DNA from 3 places in the Variovorax sp. AB1(2024) genome. Region 1 is predicted to be linked to each of the others. Evidence: predicted binding sites of a transcription regulator. Region 1 holds the regulator's gene; each other region holds the start of a gene.
The links. Region 1 encodes LexA, which represses DNA repair genes until DNA is damaged. Its sites were predicted from a motif close to ACTGTATNNNNATACAGT; they were not measured.
Positions count from the first base shown of each region.

Region 1 (7,506 bases):
TGGTGGCGAAGCAGCCCAACCCCCAGGGCACCAGCAGCACGGCCAGCCAGGCGAGCGTGGAAGCGGTCGGCCACAAGAGCAGGCTCAGCGCGATCAGCGAGGTAGTGACCAGCACCATGCGCCCGGCCCCGACGCGGTCGATGAAGCGGCTGACCACCATGTTGCCGATGAGCCCGCAGGCGCCGAACAGGGCCCACATCACGCTCAGCGTGGTGGCGTCCGCACCGAAGCTCTGCTTGAGGATGGGGCCGAAATAGCTGAACAGCACGAACTGCCCGGCACCCTGCAGCGCCGTCACCGCCACGATGCCCATCAGCACCGGACTGCGCAGCACACGCGACCAGGCGGCGGCTGTGAGTGCCGCCGGGCGAATGCCGGCGGGCAGGGTGAGCCAGATCGATGCCGCGCTCACGACGCTGAGCAGCGCAACCGCCACGAAGGCCATGCGCCAGCCCAGGTGCCCGCCGATCAGCGCGCCGATGGGCAGGCCCAGCACCGAGGCCATCGACCAGCCCAGGAACACGAAGGTGACGGCGCGCCCGCGCTGCTCGGGCGGTACCAGCAGGCCGGCGCAGGCTGCGGCCTGGGGCGTGAAGATGGCCGGCGCGATCACCGTGAGCATGCGTACCGGCAGCAGCGCGCCGAAGCTCGGCATGAGCGCCGCGAGAGCGTGGCCCGCCGCATACCAGAGCAGGGTGAGCGCGAGCAGCTGGCGGCGGTCCCACCCCGCGACGGCGGCGGCCAGCAGCGGCGCGCCGATGCACATCACCGCCGCCGCGGCGGTGATCAACTGGCCTGCGGTGGCGACCGAAATGGCCAGCGAAGCGCTGATTTCATTGAGCGTGCCGGGCACGACCATCACGCCCGTGCCGATCACGAAGTTGCCGACCAGCAGCGCCCAGAGCGCACCCTTGGGCGCGGGCCGGCTCACCGGCGAACCTGCAGCGCGCCGGGATTCACGATGTTCGTGGGATTGCCGTTGATGTAGCTCACGACGTTGTCGAAGGCCTGGCCGAAGTAGCTCTCGTAGCTCTCCTGCTCGACATAGCCGATGTGCGGGGTGCAGATGCAGTTCTCCAGCCGCAGCAGCGCGTGGCCCTGCAGCGGCGGCTCGCTCTCGAACACGTCGATGGCGGCCAGCCCGGGGCGGCCACGGTTGAGCGCCGCGAGCAGCGCGTCGGCCTCGACCAGCTCGGCACGCGAGGTGTTGACGAACAGCGCCGTCGGCTTCATGCGCGAGAGATCCTCGAGCGTGATGAGACCGTTGGTTTCGTCGTTGAGCCGCAGGTGGACCGACAGCACGTCGGCGGCTGCAAAGAACTCCTGGCGGTTCTGCGCCACCTGGAAGCCGTCGGAGCGGGCCTTGGCGCAGCTGGCTTCACGCCCCCAGATCACGACCTGCATGCCGAAGGCCTGCCCGTAGCGCGCGACCAGCTGGCCGATGCGGCCGTAGCCCCAGATGCAGAGCGTCTTGCCCTTAAGCACCGAGCCCAGCCCGAAATTGGGTGGCATCGAGGCCGACTTGAGGCCCGACTGCTGCCACGCCCCGTGCTTGAGGTTGCTGATGTATTGCGGCAGCCGGCGCATGGCGGCCATGATGAGCGCCCAGGTGAGCTCGGCAGGTGCCTGGGGGGAGCCAGAGCCTTCCGCCACGGCGATGCCGCGCTCGGTGCAGGCCGCCACGTCGATGTGGCCCGCGACGCGACCCGTTTGCGAAATGAGCTTGAGCTTGGGCAGCTTCTCGATGAGCTGCCGGGAGATCTGTGTGCGCTCGCGAATCAGCACGATCACGTCGGCGTCCTTGAGGCGAACCGAGAGTTGCCCGATGCCCTTGACCGTGTTGGTGTAGACCTTGGCTGCGTACGCGTCCAGCTTGGTGGCGCAGCGCAGTTTGCGCACGGCGTCCTGATAGTCGTCGAGGATCACAATATTCATGGCGTGCCATTGTGCCTCGCAGCATTGGGATGTCGCACCCCCGAACGTTTGGATACCCACTGCCGACGGGCTCTCCCAGGGGGCCGCGCCTCAGTGCAGGCGTGTGGAGCGGGGCGCGGTGACCATGGCTTCGGCCGCTTCGAGGGCCGCCAGACGGTCGAGCTCCGCGCACACGTCGTCCATGCGGCCGGAGATCACGACACGGTTGCTGCGCTGCTGGCCCTTTCCGTCGACCACGCGCACCACGCGCAACGGGCGCGCCGGCGCGGTGGCTGCAGCCGCCGGTGGCGTCGCGCCGCAAGAGGGTCGCACCGCGACATAGCGCAGGCCGGCGGAACTCTCGCTGTGGTCGAGCGGGGCGTGGCGATGAGGGCGGCGTGCCGGAATCAAACGGTTGGCGAGCGATTGCAGCGGCATCCAGAAATCAGCGATGGCGAGGAGGGCGATTCCCATGTGAACTCCAAAAAAGTATGAGGTTGAACACAGGCAGGATTTCTTGAATCGGCCGCGACAGGGTGATGGCGACTTCGCGCCATACGCCCGCCACCTGTCGCGGCCGGGTGAGTGCTGCTGCCAGCAGGCCTACATCAGCATGGTGTTGCGGATGAGGCCCACGGCGAGGCCTTCGATCTCAAAGGGCTCGCCGGGCTGGACGATGATGGTCGGGTAGTCGGGGTTCTCGGCGTGCAGCTCGATGACCTGCTTGTTGCGCTTCAGGCGCTTGACGGTGACCTCGTCGCCCAGGCGCGCCACCACGATCTGGCCGTTGCGCGCTTCCTTGGTGGCCTGCACGGCGAGCAGGTCGCCGTCCATGATGCCGGCATCGCGCATGGACATGCCGCGCACCTTGAGCAGGTAGTCGGGCTGGCGCTGGAACAGTGTGTTCTCGACGTAGTAGGTCTGGTCGACGTGCTCTTGCGCCAGGATGGGCGAGCCCGCGGCGACCCGGCCGATGAGCGGCAGCGCCAGTTGCGCCATGCCGGGCAGCGAGAGCGAGAACTGGCCGCCTTCGCGGTGACGCGTTTCGTTCAGCGAGCGCAGGGCGTCGCCCTTGAGGCGGATGCCGCGCGAGGTGCCGCTGACGAGTTCGATGACACCTTTGCGGGCCAATGCCTGCAGGTGCTCTTCGGCCGCGTTGGCCGACTTGAACCCGAGTTCATTGGCGATTTCGGCGCGCGTGGGTGGCGCGCCGGTTCGGGCGATGGCGCTCTGGATCAAGTCCAGGATCTGCTGCTGGCGGGCTGTAAGCTTCACGGCGAACTGCATATGTGGTTCCTTGCGGCACTGGCTAGATATCCAGTACCTGTATTTTTAACCAGTTTTAAAAAGTTGACAAGACATGCCCGATTTCCCCTCGCCTGAACTGCGCCGCGTGGTCGTGCTGGGCACCGGCGGCACCATTGCCGGCAAGGCCGCCAGCAGCGGCGACAACATCGGCTACACGGCCGGGCAGGTAGGCGTAGCGGACCTTCTGGGCGGCATCGAGGCGCCCCAGGGCGTGACGCTGGTGGCGGAGCAGGTCGCGCAACTGGACAGCAAGGACATGTCCTTCGAGACCTGGCAAAAGCTCGCGCAGCGCTGCGCGCACTGGCTGGCCGAGCCCGACGTGGCGGGCGTGGTGGTTACGCACGGCACCGACACGCTGGAGGAGACGGCCTTCTTCCTGCATTCCGTACTGGCGTGCGCGAAGCCTGTGGTGCTGACCTGCGCCATGCGCCCGGCGAGCGCGCTGTCGCCCGATGGTCCGCAGAACGTGCGCGATGCCATCGGCGTGGCTCTGGCAGCGGGTGCGAGGGGTGTGACCGTGGTGTGCGCCGGCGCGATCCACAGTGGCGCCGACGTGCAGAAAGTCCACACCTACAGACTCGATGCCTTCGCATCAGGCGATGCAGGCGTGGTTGGCTATGTGGAAGAAGGTGAAGTGCGCCGCGTGAGGGCGTGGCCCGAGGGCGGGGCGCTGCCGGCTTCGAAGATCTTCGAGGCGGCCGCCGTCCAGTGGCCTCGCGTGGAGATCGTCATGAGCCATGCCGGCGCGAGCGGTGCGGTCGTCGAGGCGCTGCTGCAGCCCGGCAACGCCGAACCGGTCCGTGGACTGGTGCTGGCCGCCACCGGCAACGGCACGCTGCATCACGCGCTCGAAGCGGCTGCGCTGAAGGCGCAGGAGGCGGGCGTGGCGGTGGTTCGCGCGACGCGCTGCATGAACGGGCGCATCCTGCCGAAAGCCGATGACCGCCTGCGGGACGCGGGCACGCTCACGCCGGTGAAGGCGCGCATCGCGCTGATGCTCGAGTTGCTCGGGTGAGGTGGTGGCCGCCCTGACGGAGGGCGGCCGGCAATCAGCTGCTCAGCGCTGCGAGTGCGCGCTGGGTGATTTCATCGACCGTGCCCACGCCCTTGATGGCGCGGTACTTCGGCGCGGCGGCCGGGTCGGTCTTGGCCCAGGCCGAGTAGTAGTCGACCAGCGGACGCGTCTGCTGGCTGTACACGTCGAGCCGCTTGCGCACGGTTTCTTCCTTGTCGTCCTCGCGCTGGATCAGGTCTTCGCCGGTGACGTCGTCCTTGCCTTCCACCTTGGGCGGGTTGAACTTGACGTGGTAGGTGCGGCCCGAAGCCGGATGCGAGCGGCGGCCGCTCATGCGCTCGATGATGTCGCCGAAGGGCACGTCGATCTCGAGCACGTAGTCGAGCTTGACGCCCGCCGCCTTCATGGCGTCGGCTTGCGGAATGGTGCGGGGGAAGCCGTCGAACAGGAAGCCGCTGGCGCAATCGGCCTGGGCGATGCGTTCCTTCACGAGATTGATGATCAGGTCGTCGCTGACCAGTGCACCCGCATCCATGACGGCCTTGGCCTGCAGCCCGAGCGGCGTGCCGGCCTTGACGGCGGCGCGCAGCATGTCGCCGGTCGAGATTTGGGGGATGCTGTACTTCTGGCAAATGAAGGCCGCTTGCGTGCCTTTGCCCGCCCCGGGCGCGCCCAGCAAAATTAGTCTCATGGTGTCCTCGGACGGTTCTTAGATTTTGTGTCGCGCCAGGCGTCGGCTTCAGGGGCTTTGGGCAGGGCGGAGTTGCTTCGAGGATAGCACGCGTGCTCCCCGGGATTTGTCGCTGCCCCGACAGGCACGTCGAGCTCCTCAGGCCGTCGGGCCGGCGGCGAAGACCGCGCGCACGCGCGCCAGGTCTTCGGGCGTGTCGATGCCCGGGCCGGGCGCCACGTGGCTCACGTGGACGGCGATGCGGTGTCCGTGCCACAGCGCCCGCAACTGCTCGAGCGCCTCGGTCGCCTCGACGGGCGAAGGCGGCAGCGACGGAAACTTGCGCACGAAGCCTGCGCGGTAGCCGTAGATGCCGATGTGGCGCAGGGGGGCTGGCGTGGGCAGCACCGTGGGCGCGGCGCCGTTGGCGGAACCGTCGCGCCACCAGGGGATGGGCGCACGGCTGAAGTACATGGCGTTGCCCTGTGCATCGAGCACGGCCTTCACCACGTTCGGATTCATGAAGTCGGCCGGCGAATCGATCTCGTGGGCCGCGGTGCTCATGGCGGCCTCCGCATGGGTGGCCAGCGTGGAGGCCACGGCATCGATCAGCGCCGGGTCGATCAGGGGCTCGTCGCCCTGCACGTTGACGACGATGTCGTCGCCATCGAGGCCGAGCTGCTCGCAGGCCTCGGCCAGCCGGTCGGTGCCGCTGGGGTGGTCCTGGCGGGTCAGGATCGCATCGACGCCGTGCGCCTTGCAGGCATCGATGATCGAGACGTCGTCGCCGGCCACCACCACGCGCACGGCACCGGACTCGCTGGCGCGCCGGGCCACGCGCACCACCATCGGCACGCCGGCGATGTCGGCCAGGGGCTTGTTGGGGAGCCTTGTCGACGCCAGGCGCGCCGGCACCAGGACCGTGAAGCTCACAGCCCGAGCTCTTCGTCGGAAAGCGTGCGTGCCTCGTTTTCCAGCAGCACGGGAATGCCGTCGCGCACCGGGTAGGCCAGGCGCGCGCTGCGCGAGCAGAGCTCCTGCTTTTCGGGGTTCCAGGTCAACGGACCCTTGGTGACGGGGCAGACGAGCAGTTCAAGCAGCTTGGTATCCATCGAGCGATGATAGCTTTGCGTCGAGCGCGGTGAAGAATTCCGGAGCGGGTGCGAAGAGCAGTGGCACCGCCAGTGCGTCGGGTGCCTTTTGCCACAGCTTGATCGCGTCTTTTTCGGTGCAGACGAGAGGGCCGCCAGCACCGGCCGGGTGTTGCCAGGCGTCGAAGTCGTAGTGGTCGGGCAGCGCGATGGTTTCGGCGAGCGTGAGGCCGCGGCCCCGGAGCATGGCGAAGAAGGCCTCCGGGCGCGCGATGGCCGCGAGCGCGGTCACCGGTTTGCCTGCCAGCGTGCTCAACGGCACGCGCTGCCCCTCGCTCGTGAGGGCGTAGTCCGCAAGGCGCCGCGTGGCGGTGTAGCCGCCTGCGAATGCGGGGTGTTCGCCGCTGTGCAGCACCAGGTCGCAGCGGCGTGGCCACGCCTCGCGCAGCGGGCCCGCCGGCAGGCGCCAGCCGTTGCCGATGCCGCGGTCGTCGAACACGCAGATCTCGATGTCGCGGCCGAGCGCCAGGTGTTGCAGCCCGTCGTCGCTGACGATGACTTGTGTGCCGGGATGCCGCTCCAGCAGCGCAAGGGCCGCCTCGATGCGCCTGCGCGCGACGAACACGGGGGCCTTCGTGGCGTGGTGAATCAGGGCGGGCTCGTCGCCGACGTCGCGGGGATCGCTGTCGGCCGTCGCTTCACGGCAGTCGTCGGTGCGCCGGCCGTAGCCACGGGACACCACGCCCACCTGGATGCCGCGCGCACGCAGATGGCGCACCACCGCCATCACCACGGGCGTCTTGCCGGCGCCGCCCGCGATCACGTTGCCGACGACGATCACCGGCACGGGCACGCGCTCCGACCTAAGCCACCCGAGCCGATAGAGCCATCCCCGAACGGCGAAGAGAGCTGCATAGAGCAGCGATAGCGGCCGCAGCAGGCAGGCCAGCAGGCCGCGGCGCAGCCACGCTTCCTGCAGTCGCGAGGCGGCGGGCGCCTGCGTGCTGCTGCGGCCTTCGGACGGCACTCAGCGCCCGGCTTGCGCCGTCGACTGGGCTGCGAAGGTGATCTGCATCAGGCCGGCGCGGCGTGCTGCCTCCATCACCGTGACGACGGCCTGGTGCGGGCTGGTCGCGTCGGCGCTGATGATCACCACGCTGTCCTTGCCGCCGGTGGCCGCGGCGGCGAGCGCGGCGGCCACGGCATCGACATTGCGGTCGGCCAGGGGCGTCTTGTTGATCGAATAGCGGCCGTCGGCCGACACCGCCACGATCACTTCCTTCGGATAGTCGCGCTGCGCGTCGACGTCCGCGGTCGGCAGCCGAAGCTGCATTTCGGTGAACTTGCTGTATGTGGTCGACAGCATCAGGAAGATCAGGATCACCAAGAGCACGTCGATGAACGGAATCAGGTTGATCTCCGGCTCGTCGCGCGCACCGTGGCGGAACTGCATGCGGCCTCGGGTCATGGCGTCACTTGCGCAGGGCGTTCAGATGGCGGGCGAAGCG
Region 1 covers NZ_JBBHKP020000001.1:3,450,573-3,458,078, forward strand. The annotation lists gene WIX39_RS16115 (MFS transporter) at 1-931, opposite strand, end outside; gene WIX39_RS16120 (D-2-hydroxyacid dehydrogenase family protein) at 928-1,935, opposite strand; gene WIX39_RS16125 (hypothetical protein) at 2,026-2,388, opposite strand; gene lexA (transcriptional repressor LexA) at 2,518-3,201, opposite strand; gene WIX39_RS16135 (asparaginase) at 3,275-4,237, shown strand; gene adk (adenylate kinase) at 4,272-4,928, opposite strand; gene kdsB (3-deoxy-manno-octulosonate cytidylyltransferase) at 5,067-5,840, opposite strand; gene WIX39_RS16150 (Trm112 family protein) at 5,837-6,019, opposite strand; gene lpxK (tetraacyldisaccharide 4'-kinase) at 6,000-7,025, opposite strand; gene WIX39_RS16160 (ExbD/TolR family protein) at 7,026-7,451, opposite strand; gene WIX39_RS16165 (MotA/TolQ/ExbB proton channel family protein) at 7,471-7,506, opposite strand, start outside.

Region 2 (7,506 bases), 2.7 Mb from region 1:
GAAGCGCTGGGGCACCGCGAATTCATCCTGACCTACAAGGCCTTCGAGCCGCTCGGGCCTTCGTGCCTGCCGCTTGCGCGCGCCGCGTAGCCGCGCCTTTTCCTTCCTGTCTTTTTCTTCAATGGACTTACGGAGCCCGACGCATTGAACTACCAGTTCGACTTCATGCCCGTGCTCGAGCAGTGGCCGCTGCTGCTCGAAGGCGCGTGGACGACCGTGCAGCTGTCCTTCCTGGCCACCGTGCTGGGCTTCGCGCTGGGCACCGTCTGCGCGCTGGGCCGCAACAGCCGGCACGGCTGGCTGCGCGGGCTGACCGGCGGCTACGTGGAGGCGATCCGCAACACGCCGCTGCTGATCCAGAGCTATTTCTTGATCTTCGGCCTGTCGAGCGCGGGCGTGACGATGCCGATCATGGTGGGCGCGGTGCTGGCGCTGGTGGTGAACATCGGCGCGTACAGCTGCGAGATCATCCGCGCGGGCATCGAGTCGATCCACAAGGGCCAGCTCGAGGCGGCCGAGTGCCTGGGGCTTTCGAAGCCGCAGGTGTTCTGGCACGTGATCCTGCGCCCGGCGGTGGAGCGCGTGTACCCGGCGCTCGCCAGCCAGTTCGTGCTGCTGATGCTGGCCTCCAGCATCATGTCGTCGATCGGCGCGGAAGAGCTCTTCGGAGTGGCCAACCGCATCCAGTCGGACACCTTCCGCAACTTCGAGATCTTCATCGTGCTGTGGGTGGTGTACCTGGCGCTGTCGTACGCCATGCGCCTGGGTTTCTGGCTGCTCGGCATGATCGTGTTCCCGCGCCGGCGCAAGCTCGGCACGCCGCTGTGAAGAAGAGGCCCGCGCCATGACATTCATGCCGGCCGAGCACTTCGGCTTTCTCCTGATGGGCGCGTGGGGCACGCTGCAGCTCTCGGCGCTCGCATTCATCGGCGGCGGGCTCATCGGGCTCGCGGTGGCGCTGGCGCGCGTGTCGCCGGTGAAGGCGGTGCGCGTGGCGGCCGCGGGCTACATCCAGGTGATCCAGGGCACGCCGTTGCTGGTGCTGATGGGCGTGTGCTTCTTCGGGCCCAACATCGCGGGCATCGGCTCCGTGCCCGCGCTGGCGGCGGCAGCGCTGGCCATCACCGTGTACGCCAGCGCCTTCCTCGGCGAAATCTGGCGCGGCTGCATCCAGGCCGTGCCGCGCAGCCAGTGGGAAGCAGCCGAATGCCTGGCGCTCACGCGCATCGAGCGCATGCGACGCGTGATCCTGCCGCAGGCGCTGCGCATCGCGACGCCGCCCACGGTGGGCTTCCTGGTGCAGATCATCAAGAACACGTCGATCGCGTCGCTGGTGGTCGGCTATGCCGAGCTTTCCTACAACGCCAAGGTGCTGAACAACTCGACCTTCCAGCCCTTCCTGTACTTCGGGTGCGCGGTGGTTCTGTATTTCATTCTTTGCTACCCGCTCTCGCGATGGAGTCGCGCCCTTGAAAGGAAGCTCAATGCAGCCCGTGGTTGAACTCAACGACGTCCACAAGCACTTCGGCAAGCTGCATGTGCTCAAGGGCGTGTCGTTCTCGGTCCAGCGCGGGCAGGTGGTGGCGATCATCGGCCAGAGCGGCTCGGGCAAGAGCACGGCGCTGCGCTGCATCGACCGGCTGGAGACCATCGACAGCGGCACCATCCGGTGCTGCGGCCACGCGGTGCACGACCCCGCCCTGAACCTGCGCGCGCTGCGCAAGGACGTGGGGATCGTGTTCCAGAGCTACAACCTGTTCCCGCACCTCACGGTGAAGCAGAACATCACGCTCGCGCCGCAGTCGGTGAAGAAGATGAGCGGCTCGGAAGCCGGCGCCATCGCCATGGAAGTGCTCGAGCGCGTGGGCCTGGCCGAGAAGGCCGATGCCTACCCCGAGCAGCTCTCCGGCGGCCAGCAGCAGCGCGTGGCCATCGCGCGCTCGCTCGCGATGAAGCCGCAGCTCATGCTGTTCGACGAAGTCACTTCCGCGCTCGACCCGCAGCTCACCGGCGAAGTGCTCAAGGTGATGGAGAAGCTCGCCTCCGAAGGCATGACCATGATCCTCGTCACGCACGAGATGGCCTTCGCGCGCGGCGTGGCCGACAAGGTCATCTACATGCACCAGGGGCTGGTGTGGGAGGAGGGCGACGCCAGCATCCTCGGCAATCCGCAGACGCCGGAGCTGCGCCAGTTCATCGGCACCGGACTTTGAGCCGCGCGCCACCGAAACCCGCTTTCATCAACAACTCCAGGAGACCATCGATGACCCGCTCTTTCCTCGCCCGGCGCCGCGGCGCACTGCTTTCCGCGCTCGCACTGGCACTGCCGCTCGCCTTCGCCGGCGGCGCGGCGCATGCCGACCAGCTCGACACCATCATGGCCGCCAAGAAGATCCGCGTGGCCATCGACCTGGCCGTGCCGCCCTACGGCCTGAAGGACGAGAAGCTCAACGCCACCGGCTCCGACGTCGAAACCGCGCGCCTGCTGGCCAAGAGCCTGGGCCTCGAACTGGAGATCGTGCCGACCACCGGCGCCAACCGCATTCCCTTCCTGCAGACCGACAAGGCGGACATCGTGATCTCCAGCATGTCGGTCACGCCCGAGCGCGAGAAGGTGGTCGACTTCTCGGTGCCCTACGCCGCCATCCTGGCCGTGGTGGGCGCGCCCAAGAGCATGAACATCACGGGCCCGGCGGACCTCGCGGGCAAGAAAGTGATCGCCACGCGCGGCACCACCAACGACCAGGAAGTGACGAAGATCCTGCCGGCCGGCGCGCAGATCGTTCGCTTCGACGACGACGCCACCTCCATCACCGCCGTGGTGAGCGGTCAGGCCGACATCTTCGCCACCGCGCCGCCGCTGCTGAAGACCATCAACGACAAGAACCCGGCCAAGCAGATGGAGCCCAAGTTCACCATGAAGGTCAACATGATGGCCATCGGCATGCGCAAGAACGAACCGCGCCTGAAGGCCAGGCTCGACGAGTTCGTGAAGGCGCAGCTCAAGAGCGGCGAGCTCAACACCATCTACAAGAAGTTCCACGGCGCCGACCTGCCGGCCGACGTGACGCGCAACGCAGGCTGATCGCGATGGCGAAGATCGACCAGGTCGAGATCGCGCAGATCGACATCGCGCCGAAGGTCAGGCGCACCGACGCCATCCAGTCCTTCGTGACGCAGGAAACCGTGATGGTCACGGTGCGCTGCGACGACGGCTCGTCGGGCACCGGCTACACGTACACCATCGGCACGGGCGGCTCGTCCATCGTGGCGCTGCTGAACGACCACCTGGCGCCGCGGCTGATCGGGCGCGACCCGCAGCAGTACGAGGCCATCTGGCGCGACCTGTTCTTCCACACGCACGCCACCGCCGTGGGCGCGATCACCAGCCTGTCGCTGGCGGCGATCGACACCGCGCTGTGGGACCGCAACGCGCGGGCGGCAGGCTTGCCGCTGTGGAAGCTGGCCGGCGGCGCGCAGCAGCGCGTGCCGGTCTACACCACCGAAGGCGGCTGGCTTCACATCGAGCCCTCGCAGCTGGTGGAGCAGACACTGGCCGCCAGGGCCGACGGCTTCCTGGGCGCGAAGATCAAGGTCGGCAAGCCGCACGTGGCGCAGGACATCGCGCGCCTGTCGGCCGTGCGCGAAGCGGTCGGCGCGGATTTCGAGCTGATGGTGGATGCCAACCAGAGCTTCACCGTGGCCGAGGCCATCCGCCGTGCGCGCCAGTACGCGCCGCTCGACCTCGCGTGGTTCGAGGAGCCGATGCCGGCCGAGCATGTGCGCGCGCATGCGCAGCTGCTGGCCAGCACATCGGTGCCGATCGCGGTGGGCGAGTCGATGTACCACCCGTCGCAGTTCGCCGAATACATCCAGCAGGGCGCCTGCTCCATCGTTCAGGCCGACGTGGCGCGGGTGGGCGGCATCACGCCGTGGCTGAAGATCGCGCACCTCGCGGAGGCGCACAACATCGCGATGTGCCCGCACTTCCTGATGGAGCTGCACGTGAGCCTGTGCGCCGCCGTGCCGAATGCGCGCTGGGTCGAATACATCCCGCAGCTCGACGACCTGACGACAAGCCGCCTGCGCATCGAGGACGGGCATGCGGTGGCGCCGGAAACGCCCGGGCTGGGCATCGAGTGGGATGCCGACCAGCTGAAGGCGCGGCGCAAGTTCACGCCGCTGGTGCTGCGCGGCTGAGCCGGCCGGTCAGTCGGCTTCGATAAGGCTGCGCAGCGACTGCAGGTCGCGCGCGATCCAGCCGGCGTCGCGCTCGAAGGCCGCGTCGTCCATGTGCGGCTGTCGCAACAGCGTGAACTGCAGCTCGCAGGCGTCGGACCCGACGCCGATCACGCGAAAAGGCAGGTAGACCTCGGGCACGCCTTCGGGCGCGACCCAGTGGTCGAGCACGCCGAAGTCGTTGCACGGCGCGAAGCGCATGCGGGCGTCGCCGCGCTCGGGCGTGCGCACGATCCAGTGGTCGCCGTGCGGCACCAGCGCGCTCTTCGAAAGGCCGCTGGCCCAGTCGGGCAGGCGCTTCGGATCGGCCGCCAGCACATAGGCGCGGCGCCATTCGCAGGCCACGCGCTGCGTGATGACGCGGGACTGGACGGCAGCACTGCCTTCATTCGTCGTCGATTTCATCGAAGTCGCTCCTGAGTACCTTGGACACGACGGCGCCCGAGAAACCGCGCGCCATCAGGAATCGCATCTGCTTGGCCCGTTCCTTCGCGTCGGCGGGCGCGGCGTCGAAGCGGCGGCGCCAGAGGGCGGTGGCGCGCTCCACCTCGGTTTCCTGCAGGCCGGCCACCGCTTCGGCGATGGCCTCGGGCGCAATGCCCTTGGCCTGCAGTTCCTGCTTCACCCGCAGCGCGCCGGAGCGGGCCGCGCGCTGGTTGAGCACCGAGGCCACCACGCGCGGCTCGCTGATGAAGTCCTTGGCGGCCAGCTCGTCGAGCGCCTTGGCCAGCGTGCCGGGCTCTTCTTCATGCTTGGCGAGCTTGCGCTCCAGCTCCAGGCGCGAATGCTCGCGCTGGCTCAGCAGGCGCAGTGCGCGGCCTTTGAGGGACGGGGCGTCGAATGCCATGCGGGAACCGCTCGCGCGGCCCGGCAGGGGACCGCGCTCGGGGGCTTGTTACTCGCCCTTGTCCGCCTTCTCGGCCTTGGCGGCCTTCTGCGGCTTCTCGGGCGTGGAGCCGGCATCGGCGGCCAGCAGCGGAATGCCCAGCGACTCGCGCACCTTGTTCTCGATCTCGCGCGACAGCTCGGGGTTCTCGCGCAGGAACTCGCGCGCGTTGTCGCGGCCCTGGCCGATCTTCTCGCCGTTGTAGGCATACCAGGCGCCCGACTTGTCGACGATCTTGGCGGTCACGCCCATGTCGATGATCTCGCCTTCGCGGCTGATGCCTTCGCCGAACAGGATGTCGAACTCCGCCGTCTTGAACGGGGGCGAGACCTTGTTCTTCACCACCTTCACCTTGGTTTCGTTGCCGATGGCCTCGTCGCCCTTCTTGATGGTGCCGATGCGGCGGATGTCCAGGCGCACCGAGGCGTAGAACTTCAGCGCATTGCCGCCGGTGGTGGTTTCGGGCGAACCGAACATCACGCCGATCTTCATGCGGATCTGGTTGATGAAGATGACCATGCAGTTGGTCTTCTTGATGGTGGCGGTGAGCTTGCGCAGCGCCTGGCTCATCAGGCGGGCCTGCAGGCCGGGCAGCGAGTCGCCCATTTCGCCTTCGATTTCGGCCTTGGGCGTGAGCGCGGCGACCGAGTCGACCACGATCAGGTCGACGGCGCCCGAGCGCACCAGCGAATCGACGATTTCGAGGGCCTGCTCGCCGGTGTCGGGCTGGCTGATCAGCAGGTCGGACAGGTTGACGCCGAGCTTCTGGGCGTATTGCACGTCGAGGGCGTGTTCTGCGTCGACGAAGGCGCAGGTGCCGGCCTGCTTCTGCATGGCGGCGATGACCTGCAGCGTGAGCGTGGTCTTGCCCGAGGATTCAGGGCCGTAGATTTCGATGACGCGGCCGCGCGGCAGGCCGCCGACGCCCAGCGCGATGTCCAGGCCCAGCGAACCGGTGGAGACCACCTGGATGTCTTCCAGCGCCTCGCCTTCGCCGAGCCGCATGATCGTGCCCTTGCCGAACTGCTTTTCGATCTGGGCCAGCGCGGCTTGCAGCGCCTTGGCTTTTTCACTGTTGGCGACCGAGATGCTTGCGCCCTTGACGACTGCGTCCATGTGGAAACTCCTTGAATATCAACGGTTTGTGTCTGGTTTCACCCATCTGCTTTTAACCACAGGCTGGATGCTTGAACAGTAGTGTAGGGGCTGATGCCGCTGCGTAAACCTGTTTTTTGGTCAGTTTGCTTTACCATTTGGCGCATGAGCGAAACCGCCTTTCCGACCGATCCCGACGCCTGGCGGCAGACCCACCTGGGCCGTCTGCTGGGCCACGCCATGCGCCGTTTCGACGAGCGCGTGCTGGAGCTGATGGCGCACGACGTCGACGTGCCGCTGGCGTTGTCGAACCTCGCGGCGCGCGCGCAGGTGAGCGCGGCGCACATCCACATCACCCGGCACCTGGCGCGCGAGGGCTCGCGCCTCACCGAGCTGGCCGAGCGCGCCGGCATGACCAAGCAGGCGATGGGCGCCCTGGTGGACCAATGCGAGGCCTGGGGCCTGGTCACGCGCGGCCCCGATCCGCTCGACGCGCGGGCCCGGCGCGTGCTGTTCACGGCCGACGGGCTGGCCTGGCTCGACGCCTTCCACGGCGCGGTGACGCAGGCCGAGCGCGAGTTCCGCAGCAGCGTGGGCGACGACATCGCCACCGTGGTAACCATCGGACTGGAAGCCTATACAGCGGGCTAGACTTCGAGGCAGAGACAAACGTCGACGGCGCCGCCGGGCGCCCGACACCCAAACAGGCCGGAGGTGGCGCATATGCGGATTCTGATTGCCGAAGACGACCAAGTGCTGGCCGATGCCCTGCTGCGCAGCCTGCGCACCTCGGGCGCGGCGGTCGACCACGTGGCCAACGGCTCGCAGGCCGACACCGCGCTCATGACCCATGACGAATTCGACCTGCTGATCCTCGACCTCGGGCTGCCCAGCCTGCACGGCATCGAGATCCTGAAGCGCCTGCGCGCGCGCGGCTCGCAGCTGCCGGTGCTCGTGCTCACGGCGGCCGACAGCGTGGAAGAGCGCGTCAAGGGCCTGGACAACGGCGCCGACGACTACATGGCCAAGCCCTTCAGCCTGCAGGAACTCGAGGCCCGCGTGCGCGCCCTCACGCGCCGCGGCATGGGCACCACCAGCAACGCGATCCGCCACGGCCCGCTGGTGTACGACCAGGCCGGCCGCGTGGCCACCATCGACGGCAAGATGATCGAGCTGTCGGCGCGCGAACTCGGCCTGCTCGAAGTGCTGCTGCAGCGCGCCGGCCGGCTGGTGAGCAAGGACCAGCTGGTCGACCGCCTCTGCGAATGGGGCGAGGAGGTGAGCCT
Region 2 covers NZ_JBBHKP020000001.1:752,227-759,732, forward strand. The annotation lists gene WIX39_RS03665 (UxaA family hydrolase) at 1-90, shown strand, start outside; gene WIX39_RS03670 (amino acid ABC transporter permease) at 145-828, shown strand; gene WIX39_RS03675 (amino acid ABC transporter permease) at 854-1,501, shown strand; gene WIX39_RS03680 (amino acid ABC transporter ATP-binding protein) at 1,485-2,213, shown strand; gene WIX39_RS03685 (transporter substrate-binding domain-containing protein) at 2,264-3,085, shown strand; gene WIX39_RS03690 (mandelate racemase/muconate lactonizing enzyme family protein) at 3,091-4,200, shown strand; gene WIX39_RS03695 (SRPBCC family protein) at 4,210-4,644, opposite strand; gene recX (recombination regulator RecX) at 4,625-5,086, opposite strand; gene recA (recombinase RecA) at 5,135-6,241, opposite strand; gene WIX39_RS03710 (MarR family winged helix-turn-helix transcriptional regulator) at 6,386-6,871, shown strand; gene WIX39_RS03715 (response regulator transcription factor) at 6,944-7,506, shown strand, end outside.
Region 2: recA (recombinase RecA) is a predicted target of LexA. The motif match lies at 6,304-6,321, and genes of this name have one in related genera.

Region 3 (7,506 bases), 1.3 Mb from region 1:
CGCGCTGCTTGCCGATTGGTCGGAAGCGGGCTGGCTCCATGCCGAATGAATGACGAGGCCGCACAACCGCTGAGCGAAGGGCGCTTCGACGGCCGCGAGGCCTTCGACGCGATCCTGCGCAAGGCACTGGCCGCCGCCGCGCGCGAGGGCTGGAAAGAGATCGTCTTCAGCGATCCTGACTTCGCCGACTGGCCGCTCGGCGAGCGCGCGAGCATCGAGGCGCTGCAGGCATGGTCGGCCAGCGGACGACGCCTGGTGCTGCTTGCGCAGCGCTTCGACATTCTCGAGCGCGGCCATGCGCGCTTCGTTCCATGGCGCCGCATGTGGGACCACATCATCGAATGCCGCGCGACCGGCAAGGCCGCCGGCTCCGAAGTGCCCAGTGCCATCTGGACGCCCACATGGTTCGTGCATCGCATCGACCCCGAGCGCAGCCGCGGCGTGAGTGGCACCGATGCACGCGCGCGCCGTGCGCTGCGCGAGTCGATCGACGAGTGCTGGCGCATCGCGCGGCCCGCGTTTCCTGCGTCGACTCTGGGCTTGTAAGCCAATGCCGCGAATGCGGCTGCCAGACATATTCGAGGCGATATGCAGGTCTAGAATTTTTTCGTTCCAGACCTTCATTGCCAAAGGAGATTCCATGAAGAAGTCATCGTCCGTCCTGATCGCCTCGCTCATCGCCGCTGCCGCGCTCGTCGCCTGCGGAAAGAAGGAGGATGCAGCGCCGGCTGTCGTGACGCCGCCTCCTGCGCCCGTGACCGAACCCGCGCCCGCTCCTGCGCCCGCACCGTCTTCCGACGCGACTCCCGCGCCTGCCACCACCACTACGCCTGATGCGAGCACTTCGTCCGCTACGCCGGCGCCCGGTGCTTCGTCTTCGCTCGATGCCGCGAATGCAGCCACCGAGGCCGCGAAGAAGAACAACGAAGCGCCGAAGCAGCAATGAGCAAGGCACTTTCGCCAGCGCGATAAAAAAACCGCCACGAGGCGGTTTTTTTTATTAGCGGAGAGTGAGCAAGGCCGATCCGAGGCTCACACGTCGAGCCAGGGCGAGCCCTCGGCGGCATCGGCTGTGAGCATCTCCGACTCGTCGCCGCCCAGTGCCTCGGCCATCAGGCGGCGCACGATCTCGGGCCGGTTGTTCTGCTCGCTCAGGTGCGCGGCGACCACATGGCGCAGGCCGCCGTGCAGCACCGCGCGCGCGATGTCCGCCGCGGCCGTGTTCGACAGGTGCCCGTAGTTGCCGCCCACACGGTGCTTGAGAAAGGCCGGGTAGGCCGAGCCGGCCAGCAGTTCGCTGTCGTGGTTGAACTCGAGCAGCAGCGAATGCACGCCGCTCAGGCGCGCGAGCACGTGCGCCGTGGCATGGCCGAGATCGGTCAGCACGCCGAGCGTGCGATTGCCGTCGGTGCAGCGCAGCTGCAGCGGCTCGCGCGCATCGTGGGGAACCGTGAAAGGCTGCACGCCGATGTCGCCGACCGTGAACTCGGCGTCGTCGCGCGCGATGTTCAGCAGGCCCTCGAAATCGCGCCCGCCGGTGGCGAGCCACGTGCCTTCGCTCATCCACACGGGAATGCGGTTGCGCCGCGAGAGCGAATGGGCGCAGCCGATGTGGTCGCCGTGCTCGTGCGTGACGAAGACTGCATGGATGTCGCTGGCGGCAAGGCCTGCGCGGGCCAGCCGCAGGTCGAGCTGCTTGAGGCCGAAGCCACAGTCGACCAACATGCGGGAGGTGCGGCCGCCGCTGGTCGCTTCGACCAGCGCGGCGTTGCCCGTGCTGCCGCTGCCGAGACTTCGGAAGCGGAGCATGCGGGTTACTTCAGGTCGTCGGCGATGACCTTGACGATGCGGTCGGCGTTGGCCGACGTTTCAGGCGCGCCGGCTTCGTTCATCACGACGACCGTGCTGCTCTCGCCCTGGCTCTTGACCGAGATGCGGAACTTCAGGGGTGCCTCGGCCTTGCTCGAGCCGCTGAACAGCTTGCCGAAGAAGCCGGGTTCCTTCTTGTCGGGGTTCGGCGGCACGTAGCGCACGAAGTACACGCCGGCGCTGCGGTCGCGGTCTTCCACGGTGAAGCCGGTGCGGTCGAGCGCCAGGCCGACACGGCGCCATGCGCGGTCGAAGCCTTCGCTGATCTGCACGGCCGGCTGGTTGCCGATCTTGGTGATGGTGGCGGTGCGTGCCGGCGCCGTGGTGGCGGCCAGGATCTTCGACTGTTCCTGCGACACGCCGAGCTTGACCATCAGGCGGCGCAGGAATTCGGTCTCGAGCTCGGGATCGCTGGGGCGGGGCTGCCACACGGTCTGGTCCTGGCGGGAGTTGTTGTAGACCTCCTGCATGCCGCGGTGGCTGATGAAGATCTCGGTGCCGTTGGGCGTGCGTTCCAGGCGGGTGCGGAAGCGGTCGAGTTCGCCGGTCGAGTAGACCGAGTCGACCAGCTTGCCCAGCGTGCCGCGGATGATGTCCTGCGGCAGCTTGGCGCGGTTCTCGGCCCAGTCGGTTTCCATGATGCCCAGGTTGCGCTGGTCGGTGGTCAGCAGGAAGCCGCTTTCCTGCCAGAAGTCGCGAACCGGCTCCCAGAGCTGGTCGGGCGTGCGGTTGACGACGATCCAGCGCTGCGTGCCCGAGCGTTCCATCTTGACGTCGCCGATGTTGCTCACCGCGGTGGGCACGCCCGGGGCGTTGGCAATGCCGGCCTGGTAGGCGTTGGCGGTCACGGCGCCGCCGGGAATGGCGTAGCGGTTGTCGCGCGAGAGTTGGGAGAGGTCGGGAGGGACTTCGAGCGTCGGGGCCTTGCCGGCGCTCTTGTAGTCGATCTTGTCGCTCTCGAGGACGGAGCAGGCGGCGAGGCTGGCGACCAGGGTGGCCAGCAATGCATATCGCGAAATTTGCGAAAGGTTCTTCAACGTCGTCTTCCTTGTTGGAATGGTTCGGTCTATCTGTGGGCCGCAATGCCCGCCATCTCAGAGCATGGTTCGGGCAAAAGGTTGCTTAACCTTGTTGCAGCCAGGGAAAAAGCAGATCGCAGGTCTGGAATGGTTTGGGGGCTCAGTTCTTGAGCAGGCCGGTGGCACGCAGCGCGCCTTCGACCGCCGGACGGCTGGCTTCGCCCAGTTCGGTGAGCGGCAGCCGCAGCGCGCCGCCGCACAGGCCGAGCCTGGCCATGGCCCACTTGAGCGGGATCGGGTTGGGCTCGACGAACAGGTTGCGGTGCAGCGGCATCAGTTCGAACTGGATCTGCATGGCGCGCTTGACGTCGCCCGCCAGCGCGGCGACGCACAGCTCGTGCATCTTGCGCGGCGCGATGTTGGCCGTGACGCTGATGTTGCCCTGGCCGCCGCACAGCATGAGCGCGACCGCGGTCGGGTCGTCGCCGGAGTAGACGGCGAAGTTCTTGGGCACGTCGCGGATGAGCCACTGGGCCCGCTCGATGTTGCCCGTGGCTTCCTTGATGCCGATGATGCCGGGCACCTGCGCCAGGCGCAGCACGGTGTCGTGCGCCATATCGGCCACCGTGCGGCCGGGCACGTTGTAGAGCACGATGGGCAGGTCGCCCACGGCCTCGGCGATGGCCTTGAAGTGTTGGTACTGGCCCTCTTGCGTGGGCTTGTTGTAGTACGGCACGACCTGGAGCTGGGAGTCGGCGCCCACGCCCTTGGCGAACTTGGCGAGCTCGATGGCTTCCTTGGTGGAGTTGGCGCCGCAGCCTGCCATCACGGGGACGCGGCCCTTGGCCTGTTCGACCGAGACGCGGATGATTTCGCAGTGCTCTTCGACATCGACCGTCGGCGATTCGCCGGTGGTGCCGACCACGCCGAGGCAGTCAGTGCCTTCGTCGATGTGCCAGTCAATGAGCCGCCGCAGGGCGGGGTAATCGACACTGCCGTCGTCGTGCATCGGCGTGACGAGCGCGACGATGCTGCCTGTCAGTTGCTCCAAGGGGAATCTCTTTGTCGGTGGACGAAAGCGCCGATTCTACTTACTCCGGCGCCGCCGGAAACACGCCCCCCGGCCCCCTCAGTTTCCCTTAAGGGCGTGGCGGGGCGGCTGGCCGGGGGCGTTTCCGGCCTCCCGCACGGCGGCGATGCGCTGGACGAAGCGGGCCGGCTCGGGCTCGAAACCGTCTTCATAGGCCACCACGCGCAGGCCGGTGCAGGCGGCGAGCAGCTCGCCCGGCTGCAGCAGGAAGTCGGGCCGCGAGGGCTTGCCCACGGTCTCGTTGCCCGCCGCGAAGGTCTCGTAGAGCAGCACGCCGCCAGGCGCCACCGCGGCCACGATGTCGGCCATGCGCGGCCGCCAGAGGTAGTGCGTGACGACCACCGCGCCGAAGGCTTGGCCGGCAAACGGCCATGGCCCGGATTCGATGTCGGCCTCGACAACGCGGCCAAAGGCGCCGGCCGCCGCCACGGCTTCGGGCGAGCGGTCGACGCCCGTCACGGCGTGGCCGCGCCCGGCGAACCAGCGCACGTGCCGCCCGGATCCGCAGGCCACGTCGAGCACGCTGGCGCGGGGCGCGAGCAGGTGCGACCAGTGGACGATCCATTCGGAAGGCGCGCCCGAGCCGTGCGCAGTGGCTGCATCTTTCATGGCGGATCAAGAAACGGGGTCAGAAACAGGACCAGATCTGGTCCACCAGCGTCACCAGGAACTCCGGATGCACGTACATGGCGAACACGCCGCCCAGCACCACCAGCGCGGCGGCGAGCCAGCCGGCGTGCACGATGTGGTGGCGCATCCGTGGTGTCATGGCGCTCTTTATACGCAATCAGCCCGCCGCGCCCAACGGCCGGGGCGCCCGGGCGATGGCGCTTTCCTTCACCGGCAGGTTGATCAGCGCCGCGAACACGCCCAGCGCAATGGCGATGTACCAGACGATGTCGTAGCTGCCCGTGGTGTCGTACAGGTAGCCGCCCAGCCATACGCCCAGGAAAGAGCCGACCTGGTGGCTCAGGAACACGAAGCCGCTGAGCATCGACAGGTGCGCCACCCCGAAGATGCCCGCCACGATGGCGTTGGTCGCGGGCACGGTGGAAAGCCACAGGAAGCCCATGGCCGCCGAGAACACATACACGCTCATCGGTGAAATGGGCGCCAGCAGGAACAGCGCGATCGACACCGCCCGCGCGAAATAGATCGCCGCCAGGATCTTGCGCTTGGCCAGCGTCTGGCCCAGCAGGCCGACCGTGTAGGTGCCGAACACGTTGAACAGCCCGATCAGCGCCAGCGCATAGCCGGCCACGTCGGCCGGCAGGCTCTTGTCGCGCAGGTAGGTCGGCATGTGGATGCCGATGAACGCCAGCTGGAAGCCGCAGACGAAATACCCCGCCATCAGCAGCCCGAAGCTGGGGTAGCGGAAGGCTTCGCCCACGGCCTGCAGCACCGACTGGTCGCGGTGGCCGGCCAGGGCTTCGGTCCTGGGCTCGCGCAGGCCGAAGGCCAGGGGGACGATGACCAGAACCAGCACCGCCACCACGGCCAGCGCCGTCTGCCAGCCCAGGTGGCCGATCAGCCAGCCTTCGACGGGCGCCATCAGGAACTGCCCGAACGAGCCGGCTGCCGCCGCCACGCCCATGGCCCAGGAGCGCCGCTCGGCCGGGATCTGCCGGCCGATCACGCCGTAGATCACCGCGTAGGTCGAGCCCGCCTGCGCGGCGCCGATCAGCACGCCGGCGCTCAGTGTGAACAGCAGCGGCGTCGGCGAATGCGCCATGCCGAACAGCCCCAGCGCATAGAACACCGAGCCGCCGATCAGCACCCGGAACGCGCCGAAGCGGTCGGCCAGCATGCCCGCGAACACGCCGAAGATGCCCCACGACAGGTTCTGCACGGCAAGCGCGAACGAGAAGGTCTGTCGGCTCCAGTCCTGCGCCTGCGTGATGGGCTGCAGCCACAGGCCGAAGCCGTGGCGGATGCCCATGGAGAGCGTGACGATCATCGCCCCGCAGAAGAGGACTTGCTTGATCGAAAGAGTGCGGACTGGCGTTTGCATGATGGCGTCGAATGTAGCGACATGGCTGCTTCGGCAGGCGGCCCGGCGGCCAAAGCCATTGATGATTTATAGGCGTCGTTTCAATGCGCGCCGGGCATCAAAGCGCCTCCTGTATGGGTATCCAGTTGTTTGGCGGCGACTGACTACAATCCGCCCCCATGGCGACTCCCCCCAAGACTCCCCCCAATTCTTCGTCCGCGTCCTCCGGCTACTCGGAAGGCTCCATCCGCGTGCTCAAGGGCCTGGAGCCCGTCAAGCAGCGCCCGGGCATGTACACCCGCACCGACAACCCGCTGCACATCATTCAGGAAGTGATCGACAACGCCGCCGACGAGGCGCTCGCGGGCTACGGCAAGAAGATCAAGGTCACGCTGCATGCCGACGGCTCGGTCAGCATCGAGGACGACGGCCGCGGCATTCCCTTCGGCCTGCACCCCGAGGAAAAAGCGCCCGTGGTCGAGCTGGTCTACACCCGGCTGCATGCCGGCGGCAAGTTCGACAAGGGCTCGGGCGGCGCCTACAGCTTCTCGGGCGGCCTGCACGGCGTGGGCGTGTCGGTGACCAACGCGCTGTCGAAGCGGCTCGAGGTGTCGACCCACCGCGAGGGCTCGGTGGCGAAGCTGGCCTTCAGCGGCGGCGACGTGATCGAGCAACTCGAGGTGCGCAAGCTCGAGGCCGGCGAGCGCAAGCAGGGCACCACGGTGCGCGCATGGCCCGACGCCAAGTACTTCGAGACCTCCGCGCTGCCCATGGGCGAACTCACGCACCTGCTGCGCAGCAAGGCCGTGCTGATGCCCGGCGTGAGCGTCACGCTCACGAACGAAAAGACCAAGGAAAGCCAGCAGTGGCTCTACAAGGGCGGCCTGAGCGACTACCTGATGCAGACGCTCAACGGCGACCCCGTCATTCCGCTGTTCGAAGGCGGAGGCCATGCCGACAAGAACGCCGACAACTTCGCCGAAGGCGAGGGCGCCGACTGGTGCGTGGCCTTCACCGAAGACGGCCAGCCGGTGCGCGAGAGCTACGTCAACCTGATTCCCACCAGCGCCGGCGGCACGCATGAAAGCGGCCTGCGCGACGGCCTGTTCACCGCGGTGAAGGGCTTCATCGAACTGCACTCGCTGCTGCCCAAGGGCGTGAAGCTCCTGCCCGAAGACGTGTTCGCGCGTGCTTCTTACGTGCTCAGCGCCAAGGTGCTCGACCCGCAGTTCCAGGGCCAGATCAAGGAGCGCCTGAACTCGCGCGACGCGGTGCGCCTGGTGTCGAGCTTCGTGCGGCCCGCGCTCGAACTGTGGCTCAACCAGCACGTCGACTACGGCAAGAAGCTGGCCGAGCTGGCCATCAAGGCCGCGCAGACGCGCCAGCGCGCCGGCCAGAAGGTCGAGAAGCGCAAGGGTTCCGGCGTGGCCGTGCTGCCCGGCAAGCTGACCGACTGCGAGAGCAAGGACATCAGCCACAACGAGGTCTTCCTGGTCGAGGGCGACTCCGCCGGCGGCAGCGCCAAGATGGGCCGCGAC
Region 3 covers NZ_JBBHKP020000001.1:4,714,779-4,722,284, reverse strand. The annotation lists gene WIX39_RS21965 (JmjC domain-containing protein) at 1-49, shown strand, start outside; gene WIX39_RS21960 (hypothetical protein) at 46-546, shown strand; gene WIX39_RS21955 (hypothetical protein) at 641-946, shown strand; gene WIX39_RS21950 (MBL fold metallo-hydrolase) at 1,033-1,809, opposite strand; gene bamC (outer membrane protein assembly factor BamC) at 1,815-2,906, opposite strand; gene dapA (4-hydroxy-tetrahydrodipicolinate synthase) at 3,049-3,939, opposite strand; gene WIX39_RS21935 (class I SAM-dependent methyltransferase) at 4,018-4,587, opposite strand; gene WIX39_RS21930 (hypothetical protein) at 4,607-4,747, opposite strand; gene WIX39_RS21925 (MFS transporter) at 4,766-5,989, opposite strand; gene WIX39_RS21920 (DNA topoisomerase IV subunit B) at 6,148-7,506, shown strand, end outside.
Region 3: WIX39_RS21920 (DNA topoisomerase IV subunit B) is a predicted target of LexA. The motif match lies at 6,098-6,115, and genes of this name have one in related genera.